2 regions of the Kocuria sp. CPCC 205258 genome follow, and region 2 is predicted to be linked to the other one. Evidence: riboswitches for the same ligand, from Rfam matches in the RefSeq annotation. Region 2 holds a riboswitch; the other holds the start of a gene.
What was found. A riboswitch is a leader RNA that binds a small molecule or an ion and turns the genes downstream of it on or off. The one in region 2 is predicted to bind S-adenosylmethionine.
Positions count from the first base shown of each region.

Region 1 (5,341 bases), on a different contig from region 2:
CCAGGTCCGCCAGGATGTCGTCGATGTGCTCCAGGCCCACGGACAGGCGCACGAAGCCGGGCTCCACGCCGGCGGCCAGCTGCTCCTCGGGCAGGAGCTGGCTGTGCGTGGTGGACGCGGGGTGGATCACGAGGGAGCGGACGTCGCCGATGTTGGCGACGTTCGAGTGCAGGGTCAGGGCGTCCACGAAGGCGGCCCCGGCCTCCCGGCCGCCGTCGAGGACGAAGCCCAGGATCGACCCGGCGCCCCGGGGCGCGTACTTCTGCGCCCGCTCGTGCCACGGGGAGGACTCCAGCCCGGCCCAGGTCACCGAGCGCACGTCCTCGCGGGCCTCGAGCCAGCGGGCCACCGTCCCGGCGTTGGCCACGTGCCGCTCCATCCGCAGGGACAGCGTCTCGATGCCCTGCTCGATGAGGAACGCGTTGAACGGGGAGATCGCCGAGCCGAGGTCGCGCAGCAGCTGCACCCTGGCCTTGAGGATGTAGGACAGGTTGACGCCGAAGGGCCCCTCAGCGCCCAGGGCCTCGGCGTAGACGAGGCCGCCGTAGGACTCGTCCGGCTGGTTGAAGCCGGGGAAGCGGTCCGGGTAGCGGCCGTAGTCGAAGGCCCCGGAGTCCACGATCACTCCGCCGATGGCCGTGCCGTGCCCGCCGAGGAACTTGGTGGCCGAGTGCACCACGACGTCCGCGCCCCAGCGCAGGGGCTGGACGAGGTAGGGGGTCGCCACGGTGTTGTCCACGATGAGCGGGACCTCGTGGTCGTGGGCGATCCCGGAGACCGTCTCAATGTCGAGGACGTCGTTGCGCGGGTTCGGGATCGTCTCGGCGAAGAAGGCCTTGGTGTTGGGCCGGACCGCCCGCCGCCACGCCTCGGGATCGTCGGGGTCGGAGACGAAGGTGGTCTCGATGCCGAGCTTGGGCAGCGTGAACTTGAAGAGGTTGTAGGTCCCGCCGTACAGGCTGGGGCTGGCCACGAGGTGGTCGCCCGCGCCGGCGACGTTGAGCACGGCGAACGTCGTCGCCGACTGCCCCGCGCTGAGCATGAGGGCGCCCACGCCGCCCTCCAGGGCGGCGATCCGGTTCTCCACGACCTCCGTGGTCGGGTTGCCGATCCGCGTGTAGATCGGGCCGAGCTCGGCGAGCGCGAAGCGGTCGGCGGCGGCCTGGGCGTCGGGGAAGACGAAGGACGTGGTCTGGTGGATCGGCAGGGCGCGCGAGCCGGTGACCGGGTCGGGGCTCTGTCCCGCGTGGATCTGCCGGGTCTCGAAGGCCCAGCCCCCGGGGTTCTCGGGGGTGGGGCGCTCGGCCGCGTCGGTGCGGGCGGCGGAGGCGTCGGTGCTGGGGAGATCGGACATGCCGTGGGACTCCTTGTGGATCTCAGGGGTCCCGTCCCGGCCGAGGCGGTGCGGCCGGGAACGGCCGGGCGCCGGGGACCCGCGCTTGCTCGCTCGCCGGTCGCGAGGAGCCTGGTCTTCACCCAGGGCACCCCACCGCGGTGGAGGGTTGCCGGCCAGCTAGCTGGGGCTTGGACGCTGGCGCTCATGACCTGGACAGCATTCTCCGGATCAGGCCCGCACGGCGTCAAGCCGGGGCTCGGCGTGACGCCCCCGCAGGGGTGTCGCCCGCACGGCGCCTGGCGCGTCGCGGACCGATTTGGAGACGAAACTCACAGGGTGCCACGATGTGCCCATGAGAGTCGACCACGTGTCCTACGCCTGCCGCCCGGAGGGCCTGGAGGCCACCACCGAGCGCATCGCCGACCAGCTCGGGATCGAACCGGTCAAGGGCGGGGTGCACCCCCGTTTCGGCACCCGCAACATGATCCTGCCGCTCACGAACCACCAGTACGTGGAGGTCGTCGAGGTCCTCCAGCACCCGGCGGCGGAGAAGGCGCCCTTCGGCCAGGCCGTGCGCGCGCGGTCCGCCGCCGGCGGCGGCTGGCTGGGCTGGGTCGTGGAGGTCGAGGACCTCGCCCCCTTCGAGCAGCGCCTGGGGCGCCGCTCCGTGCCCGGCCACCGGGTGTTCCCGGACGGCCGGTGCCTGGAGTGGCACCAGATCGGCGTCAAGGGCCTGATCGCCGATCCGCAGCTGCCGTTCATGATCCACTTCGACTCCGCCCCGGAGATGCACCCGTCCCAGGCGCGGATCACGGACGTCGGGCTCGCAGGGATGACCATCGCCGGTGCCCCGGAGCGGGTCGCCGAGTGGCTGGGCGCTCCCGTCGAGACCGCCCTCGAGGACCTCGAGGTCGACTGGCGCTATCCGGACGGCACCCCCGGGGTGCTCTCCGTCACGTTCAGCACCCCGGACGGCGCCGTCACCATCTGAGGCCGGGCACCGCGGGGCGGGGCTCAGCCCAGCAGCCGGGCGGCCCCGAGGAAGCCGACGGCGTCCAGCAGGAAGTGCGCGACGACGAGGGGCATCACCCGGCCGGTGCGCCGGTAGAGCTCCGCGAAGACGAGGCCCATCACCACGTTGCCGAGGAAGGGCCCGATCCCCTGGTAGAGGTGGTAGCTGCCGCGGAACAGGGCCGTGACCACCAGCACCACGGGCCAGCTCCACCCGATGCGGGTCAGCCGGTCGGTCAGGAACGCGACCACCACGACCTCCTCGACCAGGGCGTGGCGCACGGCCGAGAGCAGCAGCACGGGCACCGTCCACCAGTGCGCGGCGAGCCCGGACGTGGTCACCTCCGCGGTGACACCCAGGGCCCGGCCGGCGCCGTAGAGCGCCAGCGTGCCCAGGCCCATGAGCAGGAAGAGCACGGTGCCGAGGCCCAGGTCCGGGAGGGGCATCCGGGCGTCGAGGCCGATCCGCCGGCGGACCGTGCCCAGCGCGCCGGCGGAGCCGGCGAGCAGGTAGAGCGCGAGCAGCACCGGCACCAGGTCCAGGGCGATCCCGGTGAGCTGGCGCAGCAGGTCGATGAGGGGCTGCGGGCTCAGCGGCGGGTTCATCGTGGCCTGCGCCTCGGACAGCGGTCCGCGCGCCAGGTGCTCGGCGAGGGACAGCACCGCCCAGAGGGCCGAGGCGCCCAGGGACACCCCGAGCACCAGGAGCACCTGCAGCCACAGATCGGCGCGGGTGGAGCCGAAGGCGGGCGGTCGCGGGGCGAGGTGGGCAGGGGTGCTCATGCGGCCATTCTGGCACCGGCCCGCCGGCCGCCCCGCGCACCCCGCGCCGGGCGCCCCCGGGCCCGACCGGACCGCCCTCCCCACCCGGGACGTCTTCCCTAGGATGGGGACCATGACTGTCCTTCCCCCGCAGATCCGCCAGCAGCCCGTCGAGCGCGCCTTCCACGGCCACGTGTTCTCCGACCCGTACGAGTGGATGCGGGACAAGGACTCCCCCGAGGTGCTGGCCCACCTCACCGCGGAGAACGAGTACGCGGAGTCCGCCACCGCCCACCTCACGGGCCTGCGGGAGGCGATCTTCGGGGAGATCAAGGACCGCACCCAGGAGACCGACCTGTCCGTGCCCAGCCGGCGCGGCGCCTGGTGGTACTTCGCCCGCACCGTGGAGGGCGGCGCGCACCAGGTGTTCTGCCGGGTCCCGGCCGTGACCACCGGCGACGTGCTGGCGGACTGGACCCCGCCTGTCGTCGAGCCCGGCACCCCCATGGCCGGGGAGCAGGTGCTCCTCGACGCCAACGCGGAGGCCGCGAAGCACGAGTTCTACTCCCTGGGCAGCTTCGACGTCTCCGAGGACGGGGAGCTGCTGGCTTGGGCCGAGGACGTCACCGGCGACGAGCGCTTCACCCTGCGGGTCCGGGACCTCACCACGGGGGCGCTGCTCGCCGACGAGATCCCCGGGACGTTCTACGGGTCCTTCCTCACCCCGGACGCGCGCGCCGTGTACTACACGGTGGTGGACGAGTCCTGGCGCCCCCACCAGCTGCGCCGGCACGAGCTGGGCACCCCGGTGGCCGAGGACGTCCTCGTCCACGAGGAGGCCGACCCCGGCCTGTGGCTCGGGGCGGGCCTGTCCGCGGACCGGCGCTGGATCGTGGTGGAGGCCATGTGCTCCGAGTTCTCGGAGCAGCTCATCCAGCCGGTCGCGGACCCGGCCGCGCCGCTGCGGGTGGTGCTGCCCCGCACCGACCGGGTGCTCTACGAGGCGGAGCCCCTGCTGCTGGACGGGCGGGAGCAGATCCTGCTGACCCACGACCACGAGGCCCCGAACTCCCGGATCTCCCTCATGGACCCGGCCGACCTCGGCCGCCCGGTCGCGGAGGTGGTCCTGCGCGACGTCGTGCCGGCCTCGGACACCGTCCGCGTCAACGGCTGCGCCGTGACGGCCACCCACCTGGTGGTCTCCGTCCGGGCGGACACCACGCTGCGGGTCCGGCTGCTCCCGCTCGCCGGCCTGGGCACGGCCGCCCAGGCCGCCCCCGTGGAACCGGCCTTCGCCGAGGAGCTCTACACCGCGAGCGTCTCCGCCGCGGAGCACGACGCCCCCGTGGTGCGCCTGTCCTACACGTCCTTCACGACGCCCCCGCGCGTCTACGACCTCTTCGTGGCGGGCGCCACCGGGGACGACGGCGCACTGCCCGCCGAGCCGCTGCTGCGGCGCGAGGCCACGGTGCTCGGCGGCTACGACCCCGCCGACTACGCGGTGGAGCGGGACTGGGCCACCGCGGCGGACGGGACCCGCATCCCCGTCTCCCTGGTCCGCCGCGCCGACCTCGACCCCTCCGTGCCGGCACCGGTGCTGCAGTACGCCTACGGCTCCTACGAGCACAGCACCGACCCCGCGTTCTCGGTCTCCCGGCTGTCCCTGCTGGACCGCGGCGTGGTCTGGGCCGTGGCCCACGTGCGCGGCGGCGGGGAGCTGGGGCGGACCTGGTACGAGCACGGCAAGAAGCTGCACAAGACGAACACGTTCACCGACTACGTGGCGGTCACCGAGCACCTCGCCGCCCGGCCGGACGTCGACGAGCGGCGCATCCTGGTGATGGGGGGCTCCGCCGGCGGCCTGCTGGTGGGCGCGGTGCTCAACCTCGCCCCGGAGCGGTACTGCGGCGCGCTGGCGGCGGTGCCGTTCGTGGACCCGCTGACCTCCATCCTCGACCCGTCCCTGCCGCTCACGGCCCTCGAGTGGGAGGAGTGGGGCAACCCCATCGAGGACGCGCACGTCTACGGGTACATGCGCGACTACTCGCCCTACGAGAACGTTCGGCCGCTCCCCTACCCCCCGGTCCTCGCGGTCACGAGCCTCAACGACACCCGGGTGCTCTACGTGGAGCCCGCCAAGTGGGTCGCCGCGCTGCGGGGGGCCTCGACCTCCGGCGAGCCGGTGCTGCTGCGCTGCGAGATGGCCGGGGGCCACGGCGGCGCCTCGGGGCG
Region 1 covers NZ_JAVKPS010000009.1:9,488-14,828, forward strand. Annotated here, with positions in the region: gene RF644_RS14500 (bifunctional o-acetylhomoserine/o-acetylserine sulfhydrylase) at 1-1,354, opposite strand, end outside; SAM riboswitch class IV at 1,431-1,546, opposite strand; gene RF644_RS14505 (VOC family protein) at 1,689-2,327, shown strand; gene RF644_RS14510 (CPBP family intramembrane glutamic endopeptidase) at 2,351-3,130, opposite strand; gene RF644_RS14515 (S9 family peptidase) at 3,243-5,341, shown strand, end outside.
Region 1: it holds a riboswitch for S-adenosylmethionine, as region 2 does, so the genes downstream of both, RF644_RS14500 (bifunctional o-acetylhomoserine/o-acetylserine sulfhydrylase) here and RF644_RS01805 (methylenetetrahydrofolate reductase) in region 2, are expected to answer to the same signal.

Region 2 (5,341 bases):
CTGCCGGAACAGCTCGGGGTCGGCGTGGGCGCGGAAGACGTCGGCCACGGGGTGGTCGAACTCGCGCTCGAAGTCGATGAAGGGCAGGCCGTCGGGGACGGTCAGGTGCAGTGCGTGTCCCATGGTTCAGTCCTGGGTGTGCTCGCCGCGGTCCGCGGCTCGGGTGTCGAGCACGGCGTCGAGGCGGCGGAACTGCTCCTCCCGGACCAGCCGGTACCGGTCGATCCACGCGGTGAGCGCCTCGAGCCGTGCGGGGTCCAGGTGGACGGGCCGGCGCTGGGCGTCACGGGTGCGCGTGACGAGCTGCGCCTGCTCGAGGACCTGGATGTGCTTCGAGACCGCCTGGAGGGAGATCGCGAAGGGTTCCGCCAGTTCGGTGACCGTGGCCGGTCCGCGGCTGAGCCGGGCGACGATGCGGCGGCGGACCGGGTCGGCCAGGGCCAGGAAGGCCCTGTCGAGCTCGTCGTCGCCGGGGTCCACGGTGTTTGTCAACTGATTCCTTGATCAACCTGTTGGTTGTCAAAGATTAGGCCGCCCGCCCGGGCCCGGCAAGACCCGAGACCGGATCGTGACGGACCCGGACCTGCGCTCCTCATGGGCGTCGCCGCCGGTGCGTCGTCGCCGGTGCGTCGTCGCGCGTCCGTGTTGCGTCCTGTGACGCCGCGGTCGTCACAGTCGGCGCACCGGCGTCTTCTGGGCGCCCGCACTTGGCAGCGCGACGGGGCAGCCGCTGGAATGGGTCCTGCATCTATCCAGAGCGGCCGAGAGACCTGGCTCGTCGACGCCGCAGCAACCATCCGCATCCCCGCCACGGGGTGCGCGGAACGGTGCTCCCGCCAGGACCGATGGAGCTGTCGCAGCCTCCCGGGTCCACTCCGGGACGGCTGCTGCCCTCCCTCGGGGTGACCCTTGGAGGAAGAACGTGACACCACGCCCGACCGCCCGGCCGGCGCCGCCGTCCCTGTCCTACGAGCTCTATCCGCCGCGCAGCGCGGCGAGCGCCGACACGCTGCTGCGGACCATCGAGGAGCTCGAGCCCACCCGTCCCGACCACGTCTCGGTGACGTACAGCGGGGACGAGCAGCGCCGGGACAGCTCGCTCGCCCTGCTCGACCACCTCCTGGCGCGCACGAGCCTGCGGCCCCTGGCCCACCTGACGTGCGTCGGCAGCACCCGGGCCGAGCTGGAGCAGACCGTGGCCGCGCTGGTCCGCCGCGGCGTCCGGGGCGTCCTCGCCCTGCGCGGCGACCTCGACCCCGGTGCCGAGCCGGGTGAGCTCCGGCACGCCGGCGATCTCGTGGAGCTCGTGCGCGAGGTCGAGCAGCGCCACACCGCGTCCCTGGCGGCCGGCCGGCTCGCCGTGGGCGTGGCCGCCTACCCGACCCGGCACCCCGAGTCGCCCTCGTTCCGGCACGACGTCGAGGTGCTGCTGGCCAAGCAGCGCTCCGGGGCGGACTTCGCGATCACGCAGGTCTACTTCCGCCCGCAGCGCTACGAGCGCCTGGTCGCGGCGGCGCGGGCGGCCGGGGTGACGATCCCGATCGTCCCGGGGATCATGCCGGTCACCGACCCGCGGCGGCTCCGGACGCTGTGCCGGCTGGCCGGCCTGGCGCCCCACCCGGGCCTGGCCGCCGCGCTGGAGGACGCACCCGGTCCTGCCGAGCGGCACCGCGCCGGCGTGGCCTTCGCGGCACGGCTGGCCCGCGCCGCCCTGGACGCCGGCGCCCCCGGGCTGCACCTCTACACCTTCAACGAGCACCGGGCCGCGCTCGACCTGCTGGAGCACGTGGACCTCCCGCGCGTCCCGCACGTGCCCGTCGCCCTCGACGACCTCCTGCTCCCCGCCTGAGCACGCACCCACCCACCGTTCCGCACGACACCTCGACACCTCGACACCTCGACACCTCTTCAGGAGATCACCATGACCACTGTCCCGTTCCCCGCCGCCACCATCACCGGCTACCCCCGGATCGGCCGCCGCCGCGAGCTGAAGAAGGCCCTGGAGGCCTACTGGGCCGGCCGCTCGACCCGTGACGAGCTCGAGTCGGCGGCCGCCGACCTGCAGCTGGCGACCCACCGCCGGCTCGTGGAGCTGGGCCTCGGCGCCCGGGACTCGTCCCTGCCCGCGGCGTTCCCCCTCTACGACCAGGTCCTGGACACCACCGTGGCCCTCGGGGCGGTGCCGGCCCGCTTCGCCGACCTCGCCGACGCCGAGGGCCGGCTCGGCCTCGACGCGAGCTTCGTGCTGGCCCGCGGCGACGCCGGGCGCGCTCCGCTCGAGCTGACCAAGTGGTTCGACACCAACTACCACTACCTGGTGCCCGAGATCGGCCCGGAGACCCCGTTCCGCGCCACCGCCGACCGGCTCGTGGCCGACGTCCGCCGCGCGGCCGCGCACGGCTTCACCGTCCGCCCGGTCCTCGTGGGCCCGGTGTCCTTCCTGCTCCTCGCCAAGGCCGACGACGGCGCCCCCGCGGGCTTCGACCCGCTGCAGCGGCTCCCCGAGCTGCTGCCCGTGTACGCGCGGCTGCTCCAGGAGCTCGCCGCCGCCGGCGCGGACTGGGTGCAGCTGGAGGAGCCGGCCCTCGTGGCGGACCAGGACGTCCCCGCCGAGCAGCTCGCCGCGTCCGTGTGGGACGCCTACACGGGCCTGACCGCCGTGACCGGGCGCCCGCAGCTGTTCGTCACCACGCCCTACGGCTCCCCCGGGCCGCTGCTGCACCCGCTGGCCTGCTCCGGGGTGGAGGCCCTGCACCTGGACCTCGTCAAGGGCGCCGCCCCCACCGCCGAGGAGCTGGAGCTCTTCCGGGGCGAGGACTCCGCCGTGCTCGTGGCCGGCGCCGTGGACGGGCACAACGTGTGGCGGGCCGACCTGGCCGGCCGGCTCGACCAGCTCGCGGAGCTGGCCCGCGGGGGCGCCCAGGTGTCCGTGGCCTGCTCCACGTCCCTGTTCCACGTCCCGCACGACGTGGCCGAGGAGACCCGGCTGGACCCGCAGCTGCGGAGCTGGCTCGCCTTCGCCGACCAGAAGGTCGGCGAAATCGTCACCCTGGCCCGCGGTCTCGCCGCCGGGACGGAGTCGGTCGCGCCGGAGCTGGCCGAGGCGGCCGAGGCCCGCCGCACCCGGCAGGACGCCGCGGGGGTCCGGGACGCGGCCGTGCGCGAGCGCGCCGGGTCGCTGACCGCCGCGGACATCGGACGGTCGGCCGCGGAGGTCCGCCGGAGCGCCCAGGAGGACCGGTCCTTCACCGCGTCCGGGCCCCTGCCCCCGCTGCCCACCACCACGATCGGCTCCTTCCCCCAGACCACGGAGGTCCGCGCCGCCCGCGCCCGGCACCGCGCCGGCGCCCTGACGGACGCGCAGTACGACGCCTTCCTGCGGGAGGAGATCGAGCGGGTCGTGCGGCTGCAGGAGGAGCTGGGCCTGGACGTGCTGGTGCACGGCGAGCCGGAGCGCAACGACATGGTCCAGTACTTCGCCGAGCACCTCGACGGCTTCGCGACCACCGTCCACGGCTGGGTCCAGTCCTACGGCTCCCGCTGCACCCGCCCGTCGATCCTGTGGGGCGACGTCAGCCGGGAGGGTCCGGGCCTGCGCGGCGAGGCGTTCACGGTGCCGTGGATCGGCCACGCCCAGTCCCTCACCGACAAGCCGGTCAAGGGCATGCTGACGGGCCCGGTAACGATCCTCGCGTGGTCCTTCGTGCGCGACGACCAGCCGCTCGGCGAGACGGCGAACCAGGTGGCGCTCGCGCTGCGGGACGAGGTCGCGGACCTCGAGGCCGCCGGGATCGGGATCATCCAGGTGGACGAGCCGGCGCTGCGGGAGCTGCTGCCGCTGCGCCGCGCGGACCAGCCCGCCTACCTCGGCTGGTCGGTGGACGCGTTCCGCCTGGCCACCTCGGGGGTGCGGGACGAGACCCAGATCCACACCCACCTGTGCTACTCGGAGTTCGGCGAGGTGGTGGGGGCGATCGACGGCCTGGACGCCGACGTCACGAGCATCGAGGCGGCCCGGTCCCGGATGGAGGTGCTGACCGACCTCGAGACCGCCGGCTTCTCCCGGGGCATCGGGCCGGGCGTGTGGGACATCCACTCCCCGCGCGTGCCCTCCCGGGAGGAGATCGAGCAGCTGCTCGAGCGGGCCCTCGAGCACGTCCCGGCGCGGACCCTGTGGGTCAACCCGGACTGCGGCCTGAAGACCCGCGGCTACGAGGAGACGAGGGCGTCGCTGGAGCACCTCGTGGCGGCGGCCCGGACCGCGCGCGAGCGGGTGGCGCAGCCCGCCGGCCGGCCGCTGATCGTCCAGCACGGCGCGCGCGGCTGACCCCGGGCGCACCGGCCGACCCGCGGGAGCCCGCGTGACCACGAACTCCTGTGGTCACGCGGGCTCCCGCGGGTCACGAGGCGGCGTCACGGCCGGTCCGGGCGGCCAGCAGGGCGAACGGGCCGCCGGCCGCGCGCAGCTCCCGCGGCGCGCCCCGCTCGACGATGCGGCCGCCCTCGAGCACCACGACCTGGTCGGCGTTCGCGACCGTGGAGAGCCGGTGCGCGATGGTCAAGGTCGTGCGGCCGGCGGCCAGCCGGTCGAGGGCCTCCTGGACCTGCGCCTCGGTGGTGTTGTCCAGCGCGCTGGTGGCCTCGTCGAGGACCAGCACGGGCGGGTTGCGCAGCACGGTCCGGGCGATGGCCAGGCGCTGCTGCTCCCCGCCGGAGAAGCGGTGGCCGCGCGCGCCGACCACAGTGTCCAGGCCCTCCGGCAGCCCGGCGACGGTGTCGGCGACGCGCGCGGCGCCCAGGGCGCGCCACAGCTCGGCGTCGGAGGCGTCCGGATCGGCCAGCAGGAGGTTCGCGCGCACCGTGGCGTGCACCAGGTAGGTCTCCTGGGAGACGACGCCCACGATCCGGGCGAGGTCCGCCGGATCGATCTCCCGCACGTCGACGCCGTCGATCGTCACCCTTCCGTGGGCGACGTCGTTGAGCCGCGGCAGCAGGGAGCCGAGGGTGCTCTTGCCCGAGCCGGTGGGCCCGACCACCGCCGTGGTGGTGCCCGCCGGCAGCACCAGGTCGAGCTCGTGCAGGACGTCGGCCCCGTCGTCGTAGGCGTAGCGCACGCCCTCGAACCGGACCTCGCCGCGCACGGCGGCCGGGTCCAGCCGGACGGGCGCGGCGGGCGGGACGATCTGCGGCTCGAGGTCGAGGTACTCGAAGATCCTGCTGAAGAAGGCCAGCGCGGACACCCACTGCACGCCGATGTTCAGCAGACCCATGACGGGCCGGAAGATGGTTCCCTGCAGGGCGGTGAACGCCACGAGGGTGCCGATGGTCATGCCGCCGCTGG
Region 2 covers NZ_JAVKPS010000001.1:387,563-392,903, forward strand. Annotated here, with positions in the region: gene RF644_RS01795 (SRPBCC family protein) at 1-123, opposite strand, end outside; gene RF644_RS01800 (helix-turn-helix transcriptional regulator) at 127-480, opposite strand; SAM riboswitch class I at 746-852, shown strand; gene RF644_RS01805 (methylenetetrahydrofolate reductase) at 923-1,849, shown strand; gene metE (5-methyltetrahydropteroyltriglutamate--homocysteine S-methyltransferase) at 1,922-4,327, shown strand; gene RF644_RS01815 (ABC transporter ATP-binding protein) at 4,401-5,341, opposite strand, start outside.